Regions from separate parts of the Pantoea sp. SGAir0180 genome, predicted to be linked through region 4. Evidence: predicted binding sites of a transcription regulator. Region 4 holds the regulator's gene; each other region holds the start of a gene.
What was found. The regulator PurR, encoded in region 4, represses purine synthesis genes. The targets are predictions, from matches to a motif close to CANGCAAACGTTTGCNTG.
Positions count from the first base shown of each region.

Region 1: C1N58_RS05465 (NCS2 family permease) is a predicted target of PurR. The motif match lies at 1,837-1,854, and genes of this name have one in related genera.
Region 2: guaD (guanine deaminase) is a predicted target of PurR. The motif match lies at 2,394-2,411, and genes of this name have one in related genera.
Region 3: purE (5-(carboxyamino)imidazole ribonucleotide mutase) is a predicted target of PurR. The motif match lies at 1,395-1,412, and genes of this name have one in related genera.

Region 1 is NZ_CP028071.1:1,160,021-1,163,567, forward strand. It holds gene C1N58_RS05455 (carbohydrate kinase family protein) at 1-1,007, shown strand, start outside; gene C1N58_RS05460 (response regulator) at 944-1,687, opposite strand; gene C1N58_RS05465 (NCS2 family permease) at 2,125-3,423, shown strand.
Region 2 is NZ_CP028071.1:1,608,690-1,612,236, forward strand. It holds gene C1N58_RS07530 (MDR family MFS transporter) at 1-209, shown strand, start outside; gene C1N58_RS07535 (DUF1161 domain-containing protein) at 298-594, opposite strand; gene C1N58_RS07540 (DUF1283 family protein) at 640-963, opposite strand; gene C1N58_RS07545 (YnfA family protein) at 1,096-1,422, shown strand; gene ydfG (bifunctional NADP-dependent 3-hydroxy acid dehydrogenase/3-hydroxypropionate dehydrogenase YdfG) at 1,451-2,197, opposite strand; gene guaD (guanine deaminase) at 2,579-3,547, shown strand, end outside.
Region 3 is NZ_CP028071.1:2,682,480-2,686,026, forward strand. It holds gene ppiB (peptidylprolyl isomerase B) at 1-466, shown strand, start outside; gene lpxH (UDP-2,3-diacylglucosamine diphosphatase) at 466-1,182, shown strand; gene purE (5-(carboxyamino)imidazole ribonucleotide mutase) at 1,495-2,004, shown strand; gene purK (5-(carboxyamino)imidazole ribonucleotide synthase) at 2,001-3,065, shown strand; gene ybbP (putative ABC transporter permease subunit YbbP) at 3,109-3,547, opposite strand, start outside.
Region 4 is NZ_CP028071.1:1,909,185-1,912,731, reverse strand. It holds gene punC (purine nucleoside transporter PunC) at 1-779, opposite strand, end outside; gene punR (DNA-binding transcriptional activator PunR) at 888-1,793, shown strand; gene purR (HTH-type transcriptional repressor PurR) at 1,790-2,815, opposite strand; gene C1N58_RS08915 (cytochrome bd-I oxidase subunit CydH) at 3,098-3,187, shown strand; gene C1N58_RS08910 (C40 family peptidase) at 3,382-3,547, opposite strand, start outside.

The sequences.
Region 1 (3,547 bases), 750 kb from region 4:
ATTATGTGCATCGCATCAGCCACTGGCCGGAACAGGGCTGGCTGACCGAAATACAGCACAGCGAAAAGGCCGCAGGTGGCGCGCCGCTCAATGTCCTGCTCACGCTGTCACGCATGCAGTGCGCACTGCCGCTGGCGGCGATTGGCCTGCTCGGCAATGACGCCGATGGCGATTTTCTGCTGGCTATGATGAAAGCGGCGCAGATTGACTACCGCTTAGTGCAGCGCACCGACGACAAGCCTACAGCGATGACCCAGGTGATGACGACACCGGACGGACAACGGACTTTTTTCTTTTCACCCGGCGCCAACAGCTTACTGGACAGACCGCACTTCGCCGCCGTCGATGACGCACAGCGCATCTTTCATCTGGGGTATTTGCTGCTGCTGGAAACGCTGGATAGCGTGGACAGCGAATTTGGTACCCGCAGCGCCCGGTTGCTGGCACACATGCAGCAGCGGGGCTATTTCACGTCCCTGGATCTGGCTTCCCGCGCGGGCGATTACCGCCCTCAGGTGCTGCCCGCCTTACGCTGGCTGGATTATCTGGTGATTAATGAACTGGAAGCGCAGGCGTTGTCAGGCGTGCTGTTACGTGATGGCCGCGGCATTCAGCCGCCCGCCGCTTTTGCCCGTGCCGCGCAGTGGCTGGTGGAGCAGGGCGTGCGTCAGCGTGTTGTTATCCATGCGCCCGAGGGCGCATGGGGACGTGAAGCGGACGGCGAAGGTGTCTGGCAGCCCGCCTGGCAGCTGGCACCCGACGACATTGTGGGCAGCGTCGGAGCGGGTGATGCATTTTGTGCGGGCGTGCTGTTTGCCAGCCATGAAGGCGAGGATATGGTCTCGACGCTGAAACTGGCCCATACCTGCGCCTGTTTTAATCTGCGTGCCGCCAATGCGACAGACGGCATTCGCCCCTTGCGCGATATGCGTGAATGGATGGCTCAGGCGGTTTGTGTGGAAAGTCCCAGCCCTTCAGGTTTGACCACATCGGCAGAAAAAACATAGCCCAGCCCGCGGATAGTGCGGATCAGGCCGGGCTGATGCGGATTGGCTTCAATTTTACGGCGTAACCGCATGATCAGCACATCGATCGTGCGGTCAAAGACATCCATCGTCTCGCTGTGGGTCAGTTCTAATAACTGATCGCGTGTCAGGACCTTACGTGCATGCCGTACCATGGCGCGTAACAAAGTATATTCCCCCTGCGTCAGGGGAACCGTTTCGCGTTGAGGATTGAGTAACTGGCAGCGCGCTTCATCAAGCACCCAGCCATTGAAGCGCCAGCCTGACTGCGCGTCATCACTGGTTGCGGCACGTCCGCTGCGTCTGAGGGCGGCGCGTGCGCGGGCCACGACCACGCGGGGATTGAACGGTTTAGCAATATAGTCGTCCGCGCCCATCTCCAGACCCACGACCATCTCCGATTCCGATCCCATGCCGGTCAGCATGATTACGAGGATATCAGGCCGTTGACGCTGCAACTGCTGGAGCACCAGCAATCCATTGGTATCAGGCAACATCATATCTAACATTACCAGCGCGATGTCCGGGTGAGCACTGACCATCGCCAGCGCCTCTTTACCCTGATGACAGCGATAAACCCGTAAAGCATGTTCACTGAGCGCGTCCTGCAACAGATCGCAGACCGCAGAATCATCATCCACCACCAGAACTGCTGGCTTCATTGTGTGACCTCAATGTTACTAAAGAGTTAATGTCGAGTTTACACATTCCCCTTTTGCCTGCAGGTTAATGCGGCTGAAACGTGACCAGCGTCGCCTCACAAAGTGTTGAAGCGTGCGTCAGCACCCTTTTTTTGCCTTTTCGGCATTGAAAGGAAAACGTTTGCGCATTTAGGGGGCAATGCACCATAATCGCGCCCTGATTCGGTTCAGAATTCTCTTAAGGCTCGTTTGCGCTTATCCAGGTAATCGATTGCGTGTCGGACTGGCACAGCAATTGCTTGAGACTTAGCAATTGCTCACATGACAAAGGAAAGCAACCCCGGTTTTTAGCAGGCCTGCAACGGCGCGGGCCAGCCGTCGGCATTACCACAAACAGCATGATAATAACTTTGGCAAGAGAGCACGTACCTGAGTGACGTCTCTATCATCGAGAGATAATGATGTTAGAAAAACTATTTAAATTAAAAGCGCACAACACAACGGTTCGCACCGAAATCATCGCCGGGATCACGACCTTTCTGGCAATGGCTTATATCCTGTTCGTTAACCCCAGTATTTTAGGGGCGACCGGCATGGACAAAGGTGCGGTCTTCGTCGCGACCTGTCTGGCGGCGGCAATTGGTTCTGTGTTGATGGGACTGATTGCCAACTATCCTATCGCCCTGGCACCGGGAATGGGCCTGAATGCGTTCTTCACGTATACCGTTGTGCTGCACATGGGCTACACCTGGCAGATTGCGCTGGGCGCGGTATTCCTGTCTGCGGTTATCTTCTTTGCGTTATCAATCTTTAAAATTCGCGAATGGATTATCAAAAGCATTCCGTTGCCGTTGCGTGCGGGGATTGCCGCCGGTATTGGTCTGTTCCTGGCGATTATTGCGCTGGAAGGGGCGGGAATCGTCGTCGACAATCCGGCCACGCTGGTAGGAATTGGTGATTTGACCAAGCCTGGACCACTGCTGGCGATGTTAGGTTTTATCATCATCGTCGTGCTGGAGGCGCGCCGTGTGACGGGCGCGGTTTTGATTGGCATTCTGATCATTACCTTTATCTCCATGGGAATTGGCCTGACGCCGTTTGGCGGCGTATTTTCTGCCCCGCCGTCCATCGCCCCGACGTTTATGCATCTGGATATCGCGGGTGCGTTTAACGTGGGTCTGATTAGCGTGATTTTTGCGTTCCTGTTTGTCGACGTGTTTGATAACACGGGAACGCTGCTGGGCGTGACCAAACGTGCCGGACTGGCTGACGAAGAGGGCAACGTGCCTAAAATGGGGCGCGCGCTTGTGGCGGACAGTGCGGCGGCGCTGTTTGGTTCTCTGCTGGGAACGTCCACGACCACCAGCTATGTCGAATCGGCTGCAGGCGTCAGCGCCGGTGGCCGTACCGGATTAACGGCTGTGGTAGTGGCGGTGCTGTTTTTACTGGCGCTGTTCTTTTCACCCCTGGCTTCCAGCGTGCCGGTTTACGCCACGGCACCCGCACTGCTCTTTGTGGCTGTGCTGATGACCTCAGGCCTGGCCGAGATCGACTGGAAAGACATTACTACTGCGGCTCCTGTTACGGTGACGGCCCTGACCATGCCATTAACGTATTCCATTGCAAACGGTATCGCTTTCGGCTTTATCACCTGGACCGTGGTGAAACTGCTGAGTGGACGGACGAAAGAAATTAATGCGGCGCTGATTATTCTTTCCCTGCTGTTTGTCATTAAGCTCGGCTGGTTGAGTGCATAATTAACTTCACCGTTACAGCATATTTAATATGCTGTAACGGTTTTAGCGTTATATTTCGCGTCGATGCATCACCAGGCTGCCTCAGCTTTTTCAATCGTTGTGCATTCTCTTCCAAAATGAATAT
Region 2 (3,547 bases), 300 kb from region 4:
AGTGGCGGTTGCCACATGCAGAGGATCCGGTGCAGCAAATTATGTCGCAGACAACCCGCGACCAGTTGGCCCCGGATGAGCTGCAGCACCTGTTACAGGCGATTGCTGCCTCACTGCACTGGGTGTTTATCGTGGCGTTGGTTATCGCGTTATCGGCGATGTGGGTCGCCGGAAAAATGCCGCGTCAGCAGCCGCAACAGGCCGACTGATACCGGGTCGTTTAGTCGTCAGGGTGCGATTCGGACGGCAACAGGAGAGAAAACGAAAAAGAGAAGGGCGACAATGTCGCCCTGAACGTTACTGCGTTGAGGTGTCCTGCGAGCTACCCGCGCTGTCAGGGACCGCCGCCCCGTCATCGCGACCCAGCTTTTTATAAACGATTTTCTGTGTGTCGTTATCGCAATGACCGACAACCTGTCCGCCCGCCTGGTCGGCCTGATCGTTGGGCACCACATCCAGACTAAAGCCTGATTCGGGCACACCGTTCTGGATAATTTTCTGGCTGATATCCGCTTTTACGGATTCACAGGAGGCCTGCGCCAGCAGCGGGAATGCCAAAAACGTCACTGTCAGTAATGCATGCTTCATCTTCATAACCTTTTCCTTTTGTCATGCGTCAGTCATTACTATAGCTGAAAATTACGGCAGTACCGGACGACCGGTGCGGCGATCCAGACAGCGCAACGTGTTGGGTTCCCAGTAGGCGTTCAGGTTAGCGCTCTGCTCACACTTGTCGCGGGTATCAAACGCGCGGTCCGCTTTATCAAACTCTTTTTCCACCCGGCGGTTCACTTTATTGCGCAGCATGTGCGTGTCATTCCACTGCTCTTTACTCTGACGGGCCGCTTCATTATTCAGCGCGCTACTGCCATTTTCAATTATCAGGCGATCGGTGTTTGCACTCACGCCAAATGCCGTGACAGAAAGCAGGGCCACCATCAGAACCGGAAGCAATTTTTTCATCGTAATATCCTTCAGTTAACACGGGCTTACCTGTGGGTAAACTTTTGCAGCCTGTGCGCAATAGTATACCATTGCCGCTCAGATGCTCACCAGCAGTGTGCATGTCGTTTACCTGCCTGAGAGATTAACGTGCTGATCAAGACTGCATTACTGTTTTTTATTACCGCCCTGGCAGAGATCACAGGCTGTTTTTTGCCCTGGCTGTGGCTGAAAAAGGGCGCGTCGGCCTGGCTGTTAGTGCCTGCCGTATTGAGTCTCGCGCTGTTTGTCTGGCTGCTGACGCTCCATCCGGCGGCAAGTGGGCGCGTATACGCGGCTTACGGCGGCGTTTATGTTCTCACGGCGCTGGTCTGGTTGCGCATCGTAGACGGGGTGAAGCTGAGTATCTGGGACTGGAGTGGTGCGCTGATTGCGTTCAGCGGCATGTTGATTATCGTGCTGGGCTGGGGCAAAGCGTAAAAAGCCAGCCCGAGGGCTGGCCTCTTAATCAGGGTTTATGCACTTTAAGGCCTGCCAGCGTCTGGCTGACGGGCATCATTTCCAGGGTGTTGATGTTGACGTGTTTAGGCAGGGTTGCCACCCAGTAAACCGCTTCAGTCACATCTTCCGGCGTCAGTGCTGTCGCGCCCTCATAAACCTTATCAGCCTTGTCATCGTCGCCTTTAAAGCGCACGTTAGAGAATTCGGTGCCGCCAACCAGGCCTGGCTCAATATCCGTTACGCGCAGGGCGGTGCCGTGCAAATCGGTGCGCAGGTTCAGGCTGAACTGACGGACAAAGGCCTTGGTGGCCCCATACACGTTACCGCCCGCATAGGGCCAGCTTCCGGCAATCGACCCGATATTAATGATATGACCGACGTTACGCTCAACCATCGCAGGCAAGACGGCGCGCGTCATATACACCAGCCCCTTCGTGTTGGTGTCGATCATATTTTCCCAGTCATTCACATCTGCCCGGTGCGCCGGTTCAATGCCTAATGCCAGACCCGCGTTATTGACCAGCACATCAATGTCGCGCCATTCTGCAGGGAGGTGTGCAATTGCCTCTTCAATGGCGGCCCGGTTGCGCACATCCAGTTGCACCGTATACAGGTTGTCGCCCAACGCGTCTTTCAGCGCTTTCAGACGTTCTGCGCGACGGCCGCTTGCGATCACTTTGTGTCCTGTTTCGATGAACCGGCGGGTAATGCTTTGACCAAACCCTGCCGTTGCCCCCGTAACAAAAATAATCATCGTGTTTCCCTTATTCCGTTTCATGGTGTTCCTTTCACCTTAACACGGCATTTTTGGCGACGTCCGCTAAATTTTACGTGCACGGTCACCCACGGCCTGCGCCGTTATTGTGCAGCCTGCCCCGTTATTGTGCAAACCCCTCAGGCTGGCAAGGCGCATTTTGGCCATCATTATGCAGGCAACCGATTGCGAAGGGATGGCAACCGTTTGCGTCGTGTGTAAAGACGTTTTTTTGTTGCGCAACGAATAATTTTGATTAAGTTACTGATATATAAGTTTTTATTTTATAAACAAGGCTGGCATGACTCTTGCAAAATGTTCAAACAGAGACCAGGGTTAAGGCACAGGGCGACATTTACCCCGCCCGGCAGAGGAAACATTATGCTGACATATACGGACGCGGCGATTCGCGCCAGCTTCTTCGATTTTGCCGCAGTGGCACACGATCCCGAATCGATACTGGCGCAGGCACGCTATCTGGACGATGGCGTGCTGACGCTGCGTGAAGGGCGTGTTGTCGATCTGCGCCCCTGGCAGGAGAGCACAGACAGCCTGAATGCAGGCGGCATGATTGACCTGCGCGGTAAGCTGATCATCCCGGGCTTTGTCGATTGCCATATTCATTATCCGCAAACGGAAATGATCGGTGCCTTTGGCGAGCAACTGCTGGAGTGGCTGAATCAGTACACTTTTCCCGTGGAAGCGCAGTATCACTGCCCGGATCATGCCGCGCAGATGTCGGCATTTTTCCTGCAGCAGTTACTGGCGAACGGCACGACCAGCGCGTTGATTTTCGGCACGGTGCACCCGCAGTCGGTAGATGCGCTGTTCAGCGCAGCCGAGGCGCTCAATATGCGTATTATCGCAGGCAAAGTGATGATGGATCGCAATGCCCCGGACTACCTGACAGAAACGCCAGAAGAGAGCTATGCCCAGACGGAGGCGCTGATTGCGCGCTGGCACGAGCGCGGCCGCCTTAGTTATGCGCTGACGCCGCGTTTCGCTCCGACCTCTTCTCCGGCGCTGCTGGAGAAAGTTCAGGCGCTTCGCCAGCGTCACCCGGATGTCTGGGTTCATACGCACCTTAGCGAAAACCCCCACGAAGTGGCCTGGGTGAAGCAGCTTTTTCCTGACCATAACGGTTATCTGGATGTGTATCATCAGTATCAGCTGACCGGGCGCCGCAGCGTATTCGCGCACTGTCTGCATCTGGAAACACAGGAGTGGCAGTGCCTGCATGATACGAACTCCGCCATAGCATTTTGCCCCACCTCAAATCTGTTTCTGGGCAGCGGCCTGTTCAATATCCAGCGGAGCTGGCAGCAGGGCGTTAAGGTGGGCATCGGCACC
Region 3 (3,547 bases), 770 kb from region 4:
TATCGTGATCAAGACCTTCGATGACAAAGCGCCCGCAACCGTAAAGAACTTCCTGGATTACTGCCGTGAAGGTTTCTACGACAACACCATTTTCCACCGTGTGATTAACGGCTTTATGATTCAGGGCGGCGGTTTTGAGCCTGGCATGAAGCAGAAAGCCACCAAAGAAGAGATCCGTAACGAAGCCAACAACGGTCTGAAAAACACCAAAGGCACGCTGGCCATGGCCCGTACCTCTGCGCCGCACTCTGCGACCGCACAGTTCTTCATCAACGTGGCGGACAACGACTTCCTGAACTTCCGTGACGAAAGCCTGCAGGGCTGGGGTTACTGTGTATTTGCTGAAGTGGTTGAAGGGATGGACGTGGTAGAGAAAATCAAAGCGGTTTCAACTGGTCGCAGCGGTATGCATCAGGACGTACCGAAAGATGACGTCATCATTCAGAAAGTGACCGTTAGCGAGTAATGTCGCGCACGCTGTTTATCGCAGATCTCCATCTGTGTCAGGAAGAACCGGCGATTACCGCCGGTTTTCTGCATTTTTTGCAGCGCGAAGCGCCCCACTGCGACGCGCTTTATATTCTGGGCGATCTGTTCGAAGCCTGGATCGGTGATGACGATCCTAATCCGCTGCATCAACAGGTTGCCAGCGCCCTTCATGCCCTGCCCGTGCCGGTCTTTTTTATTCACGGCAACCGCGATTTTCTGATCGGCAAACGCTTTGCCCGCGCCAGCGGCATGACCTTATTGCCCGAGGAGCAGGTTCTGACGCTTTATGGTCACCGACTTCTGATTATGCATGGCGATACGTTGTGCACCGACGATGCGGGTTATCTGCAGTTCCGGGCGAAAGTGCATAATCTCTGGATTCAACGTCTGTTCCTGACGCTGCCGCTGTTTATTCGTAAACGGATTGCGGCACGGATGCGCGCCAACAGTAAACAGGCCAACCAGCATAAGTCGCTGGAGATTATGGATGTCAATCAACAGGCCGTGGTCGATGCGATGGTACGTCAGCAGGTGCCTTTACTGATTCATGGTCATACGCACCGCCCCGCTATCCATGATGTGTCGCTGAACGGAGCCCCCGCACAGCGCGCGGTATTGGGTGCCTGGCACAGCCGGGGATCAATGATCCAACTGGATGCAAACGGCATCCAGCTCATCGACTTCGATTTTTAGTCGTCCGGTGACATCGCGTTGCACACCTGCGCTGAGGCCCGTCGAGCGGCGCAAGGTACCCGGGGACTGTGCGAACGGGCGGCAGGCCAGCATAGTGAAACGCGTTCACGCCCTGCCGCCTGCCTTCCCCGCCCTGCGGTGAGCCGAGTTGTCTCACTCAGGCCGTATGCATTCCTGATGCGATAAGCTTATCGTCTGACGCTAACCCGCCCGACGCAACCGTTTTCCTTGCGCCTTTCTCATGGTATTCTCTGTGCCCTTCAAAACCTGTCCGCCTGGTCAGGTGTGTTTTTATTCACAGGAGTTGACCGCATGTCGTCGAATGCCGCCCCGGCCCGCATCGCAGTTGTTATGGGTTCCAAAAGTGACTGGTCCACCATGCAGTTCGCTGCGGAAATCCTTACCAGCCTGGACGTACCCTTCCATGTGGAAGTGGTGTCAGCGCACCGTACCCCGGATAAACTGTTTAGCTTTGCGGAAACCGCAGCGGACAACGGTTTTCAGGTGATTATTGCCGGTGCCGGTGGCGCGGCGCATTTGCCAGGGATGCTGGCTGCCAAGACCCTGCTGCCGGTACTCGGTGTGCCGGTACAGAGCGCCGCGCTGAGCGGCGTCGACAGCCTCTACTCGATTGTGCAAATGCCACGCGGCATTCCGGTCGGCACGCTGGCCATTGGCAAAGCGGGCGCCGCTAACGCAGCCCTGCTGGCGGCGCAGATTCTGGCGATTCATGACAGCGCGCTGGCGTCACGTCTGGCCGCCTGGCGTCAGTCACAGACCGATGAGGTACTGGACAATCCGGACCCGCGGGAGGAAGCATGAAGCCGGTTTGCGTACTGGGTAACGGACAGCTTGGCCGTATGTTACGTCAGGCGGGCGAGCCTATGGGCATTGCCGTGCATCCGGTTGGCCTGGATGCCGACCCCGCTACCCTGCCTATCGCCGGGAGCGTGATTACGGCTGAGATCGAACGCTGGCCCGAGACGGCACTGACGCGCGAACTCGCGAGCCACCCGGCCTTTGTGAATCGCGATATTTTCCCGCGGCTGGCCGACCGTCTGACGCAAAAACAGCTGCTGGATCAGCTCAGTCTGGCGACTGCCCCCTGGCAACTGCTGGCGGATAAAGGTGAATGGCCGCACGTTTTCAAAACGTTGGGCGAACTGGCTATTGTTAAGCGCCGCACGGGCGGTTATGACGGTCGTGGTCAATGGCGGTTACGTGCCGGTGAAACCGATACGTTACCCGACGACTGTTACGGTGAATGCATTGTCGAACAAGGCATTAACTTCTCGGGGGAAGTGTCGCTGGTCGGCGCGCGCGGCCATGATGGCAGCACCGTATTTTATCCGCTGACACATAATCTGCATGAAGAAGGCATTCTGCGTACCAGCGTTGCGTTCCCGCAGGCAGATGCCGCGCAGCAACAGCAGGCTGAGGCGATGTTAAGCGCCATCCTGCACGAGCTGAACTACGTCGGCGTCATGGCCATGGAATGCTTTGTCACGCCGCAGGGATTGCTGATTAACGAACTGGCGCCTCGCGTTCACAACAGCGGGCACTGGACTCAGAACGGGGCCTCAATCAGTCAGTTTGAACTTCACCTGCGCGCTGTTCTGGGTCTGGCTCTGCCACAGCCCGTGGTCATTGCGCCCTCAGTGATGGTTAACCTGATTGGCACAGCGTTAAATACTGACTGGCTCCAGCAGCCGCTGGTGCATTTGCACTGGTACGACAAAGCGGTGCGTGAAGGACGCAAAGTCGGTCACCTCAACCTGACCGACAGCGACCAGAGCCGTCTCGCTGCCGCCTTGCAGGCCTTGTTGCCGCTGTTACCTGCCGGGTATGCCAGCGGTATTCGCTGGGCAGCAGCCAAGCTGTAAATCTGTTCACGACCGGGCGCAGTATCATCGCGCCCGGTCGGTTTTACGTCGCGTCAAACGTCCTGAACAACGCATTGCCTTTCAACAAACGCACGCCCAGCCAGCCACCACAGAGCGACAGTAAGAGCGCGCCGCCCAGCGGTAAGGCCAGCCACAATGTCCAGTCGGGTTGCCACGGAAAATCAAAGATTTTACGCTGCAATGCCCAGAGTGCGGCCTCAGCACCGAGCGCCGCCGCAATGCCCGAGACGACGCCAATCAGCGCAAATTCACACCACAACGTAGTGCGCAGCAGACGTTTGCCCGCGCCCAGCGTGCGATAGACGACCAGTTCCTGTCGGCGCTGGCGCATCCCCACCTGAATCTGCGCCATGAGCAGCAATACACCGCAGGCCGTGACCAGCACTACCATGATTTCCAGTGCCTGGCTGACCTGGGTCAGAACCTGTCCAATCTGACGCAGGATACTGCCGATATCCAGC
Region 4 (3,547 bases):
GCACGGCAGCCAAACCCGCCGATTAAAAAGGCGATGGTTTGGGGAATATAACTGAGCCCGATATCCGCAGGAGACAGACCAATATCAGCCAGGATAAACGGCGAACCCGTCAGCCATGCAAAAAAACTGGCTGAGCAGGCGGAATACATCAGTACGTTACCGCTGTAGGCACGTGCGCGCAGCAGCGTCAGAAACCCAGGCTGCGGAGCAGGGGAACGTTGCTTTTTTTGCGGCGAAGGCAGGCGCAGCGTGACCAGGATGAGCGCCACAGCAATTCCCGTCAGCACCGCAAAAATGGCGCGCCAGTGAAAATGGCCGATCAGCCAGGCGCCCAGTAACGGCGCCAGGGCGGGAGACAGCGCGACGAGCGGCATAATGGTAGCAAAGACTTTATTAGCCTGTGACTGAGGATAGCGATCGACGACCAGCGCCTGCCAGCTGACGGCCGCCGCGCACACGCCGATAGCCTGCACAAAACGCAGTACCAGCATCAGGATCACATTATCTACCCACAACATACCCGCACAGCCCAGAGCAAACAGGGCGAGGCCTGCCAGCAGCACCGGCTTACGCCCCAACCGATCAGATAAGGGGCCCCAGACCAGTTGACCACAGGCAAAACCGGCCAGAAACAGACTCATGCTGGCGCTGATCATCCCGGCTGACGTGCTAAAACTTTGCTGCATAGCGCCGAAGGCGGGCAGGTACATATCGGTTGCCAGAAAGCCCAGCATACTGAGCACGGCAAGATAGGGAATAAAGCCTTTTGAAGCGGACATCGGGTTCTCATCAGTTGCAGAATAAACGCGGGGCAGTGTAAAAGCTGTACTTCACGCTGTGAAACGGTAAAATTTGCCTGTTGCTGTTAAAAATTTTGAAGGCAAATTATGTGGTCTGAATATGCGCTGGAAGTGGTGGATGCGGTCGCACGCGGTGGCAGCTTTAGCGCGGCCGCCCAGGAACTGCACCGTGTGCCTTCTGCCATCAGCTATACCGTTCGCCAGCTGGAAACCTGGCTGGCTGTGCCGCTGTTTGAACGCCAGCACCGGGAGGTGATTCTCACGCCGGCGGGCGAGCATTTCGTGCGGGAAGGGCGCAGCGTTATCAAAAAAATGGATGCCACACGACGTCAGTGTCAACAGCTCGCCAACGGCTGGCGCGGTCAGATTGGTATTGCCGTCGACTGCATCGTCAAACCGCAGCGGACCCGGCAGTTTGTCAGGGATTTTTACCGTCATTTTCCCGACATGGAGTTGCACATCAGCTATGAGGTCTTTAACGGCGTCTGGGATGCGCTGGCAGACGGGCGAGTGGATGTGGCGATAGGTGCGACACAGGCGATTCCGGTGGGGGGGCGTTTCGCCTTTCGCGATATGGGCACCCTGAACTGGCGTTGCGTGGTGGCGCATCAGCATCCTCTGACGCAGGTTGCTACGCTGGATGATGAGGCGTTGCGCTACTGGCCTTCTCTGGTGCTGGAAGATACGTCACGCGCGTTACCGCGTCGTATGACCTGGGCGCTGGATAACCAACGCCGGCTGGTGGTCCCGGACTGGCAAACCGGTCTGGACTGCGTGCGCGCCGGCTTGTGTGTCGCGATGATACCCGGCCATTTAGCGCGGCCCTTACTGGACAGCGGCGAGATGGCAGAGCTGAACTTACCACAGGCGTTTCCGGAAAGTCCCTGCTGCGTCAGCTGGGCGGAAGATCGCGCATCACCGGCGCTGGGGTGGTTACTCCAGTACCTGGGCGATGCGCAAACGCTAAATCAGGAGTGGTTGAGCGAGGATTAACGGCGGTAATCGCGATAAGGACCATAGCCCACCGAGCGTCGCTCAATAAGCGTCGGGTGGACTTCAATCGTCTGCGACTCTTCCCGCTTACTGGTAATGCGATCTAACAACATCTCCAGCGCTTTCTCACCCAACTGGGCTTTAGGTTGATGCACCGTGGTCAGTGCCGGAGTGAAATAGCGCGCATTGCGCACATTGTCGTAACCAATGACGGAGATATCCTGCGGCACGCGCAGGCCCATTTCGTCGGCCGCGCAGATTGCGCCCATCGCCATGATGTCGCCCCCACAGAATACGGCGCTTGGGCGCTGCTTCTGTGACAGAATCTGCTGCATGGCCTGATAGCCAGATTCGGGTTCAAAGTCACCCTGCACAATCCATTCGGCACGTGGCTGAATACCCGCTTCTTCCAGCGCCTTAAGGAAACCGGCATGGCGACCGCCTCCCGTGTTACGCTCCATCTGGCCGGGAATGGCACCAATATCGCGATGACCACGCTCAATCAAATAACGTCCCGCCAGATAACCGCCCTGAAAAGCATTGTCCAGTACGGTATCGGTAAAGTCGGCACGGGATTCGCCCCAGTCCATCACCACCATCGGAATATTGCGGTTCGCTTCCAGCATTTGCAGCAGATCATCCGGATACTCTGAACACATCACCAGAAGCCCGTCAACGCGCTTTTGCGCCATCATCGACAGATAGGCGCGCTGTTTTTGCAGGTCATTATGTGCGTTGCCCAGAATCAGGGTATAGCCTTTATCGAAGCAGTGATTCTCAATGGCTTCGATAATTTCAGCAAAGTAGGGCGCTTCACTGGACGTGGCGAGCAGGCCCAGCGTTTTGGTGTGATTCACCTTCAGGCTACGCGCGACTGCGCTGGGAGAATAATGCAGTTCCCGAATCGCTTCCCACACCGCTTCGCAGGTATTTTCTGCGACAAAGCGCGTTTTATTGATGACGTGTGAGACGGTCGTGGTGGACACGCCCGCACGCTTCGCCACATCTTTAATTGTTGCCATGTAAATCGAACTCCCGGGCCTATCTAAATTATTGATAAGCATATTGTTAAACGTTTGCGTCAGCGGACGGTTATTTCTGCGAAAAACATCGCTTTTCTGTCCGGTATTGAGTCATCAGGGCAGGAAATAACGTCTGAAAAGGGCGCGGACGCAACCGATATTGCGCGCTGTTGCGCAACAAAGGGGGGATTCTAACAAGGCTGTGCGGATAAAACGAGATTTTTACCCACGCGTATGTGAAAATGCTATAACCTTACAAACGTCAGGGTTAAAGGAGAGGGGATGAGTACCGATTTAAAACTGTCATTAATGACGACGGCAGCCGCACTGTTAATGATCATCGCGTTTAGCTTCACCGCTATTCTGCACTAGCCGCATTCGTTTGCAGCGACGCTATACTGGCTGACTGCGCGTCCAGCCTTGCCGGTGATACGTCCTGTCTGTCAGACCGTATCACCGGCAAGTGCGGCATTTTCGCCCGGAACACCCCGCTGCACAATCGGGGCGATATGGGCAATAAAAAAGCCGGGAAGCTGCCTTTCCCGGCTTTTTTGTATGAAGGACGTTTAGCGAACGGTCTTTGGCGTCATAACGCGACGCGCACCAATATAATGGCGCTGCCAGTAATCTTCGCTCAACGCACTGATTTGAATATCTTTACCGGTACGCGGTGACTGAATGAATTTACCGTTGCCCAGGTAAACCCCGACATGATCTGCGGTTCCACGCCCG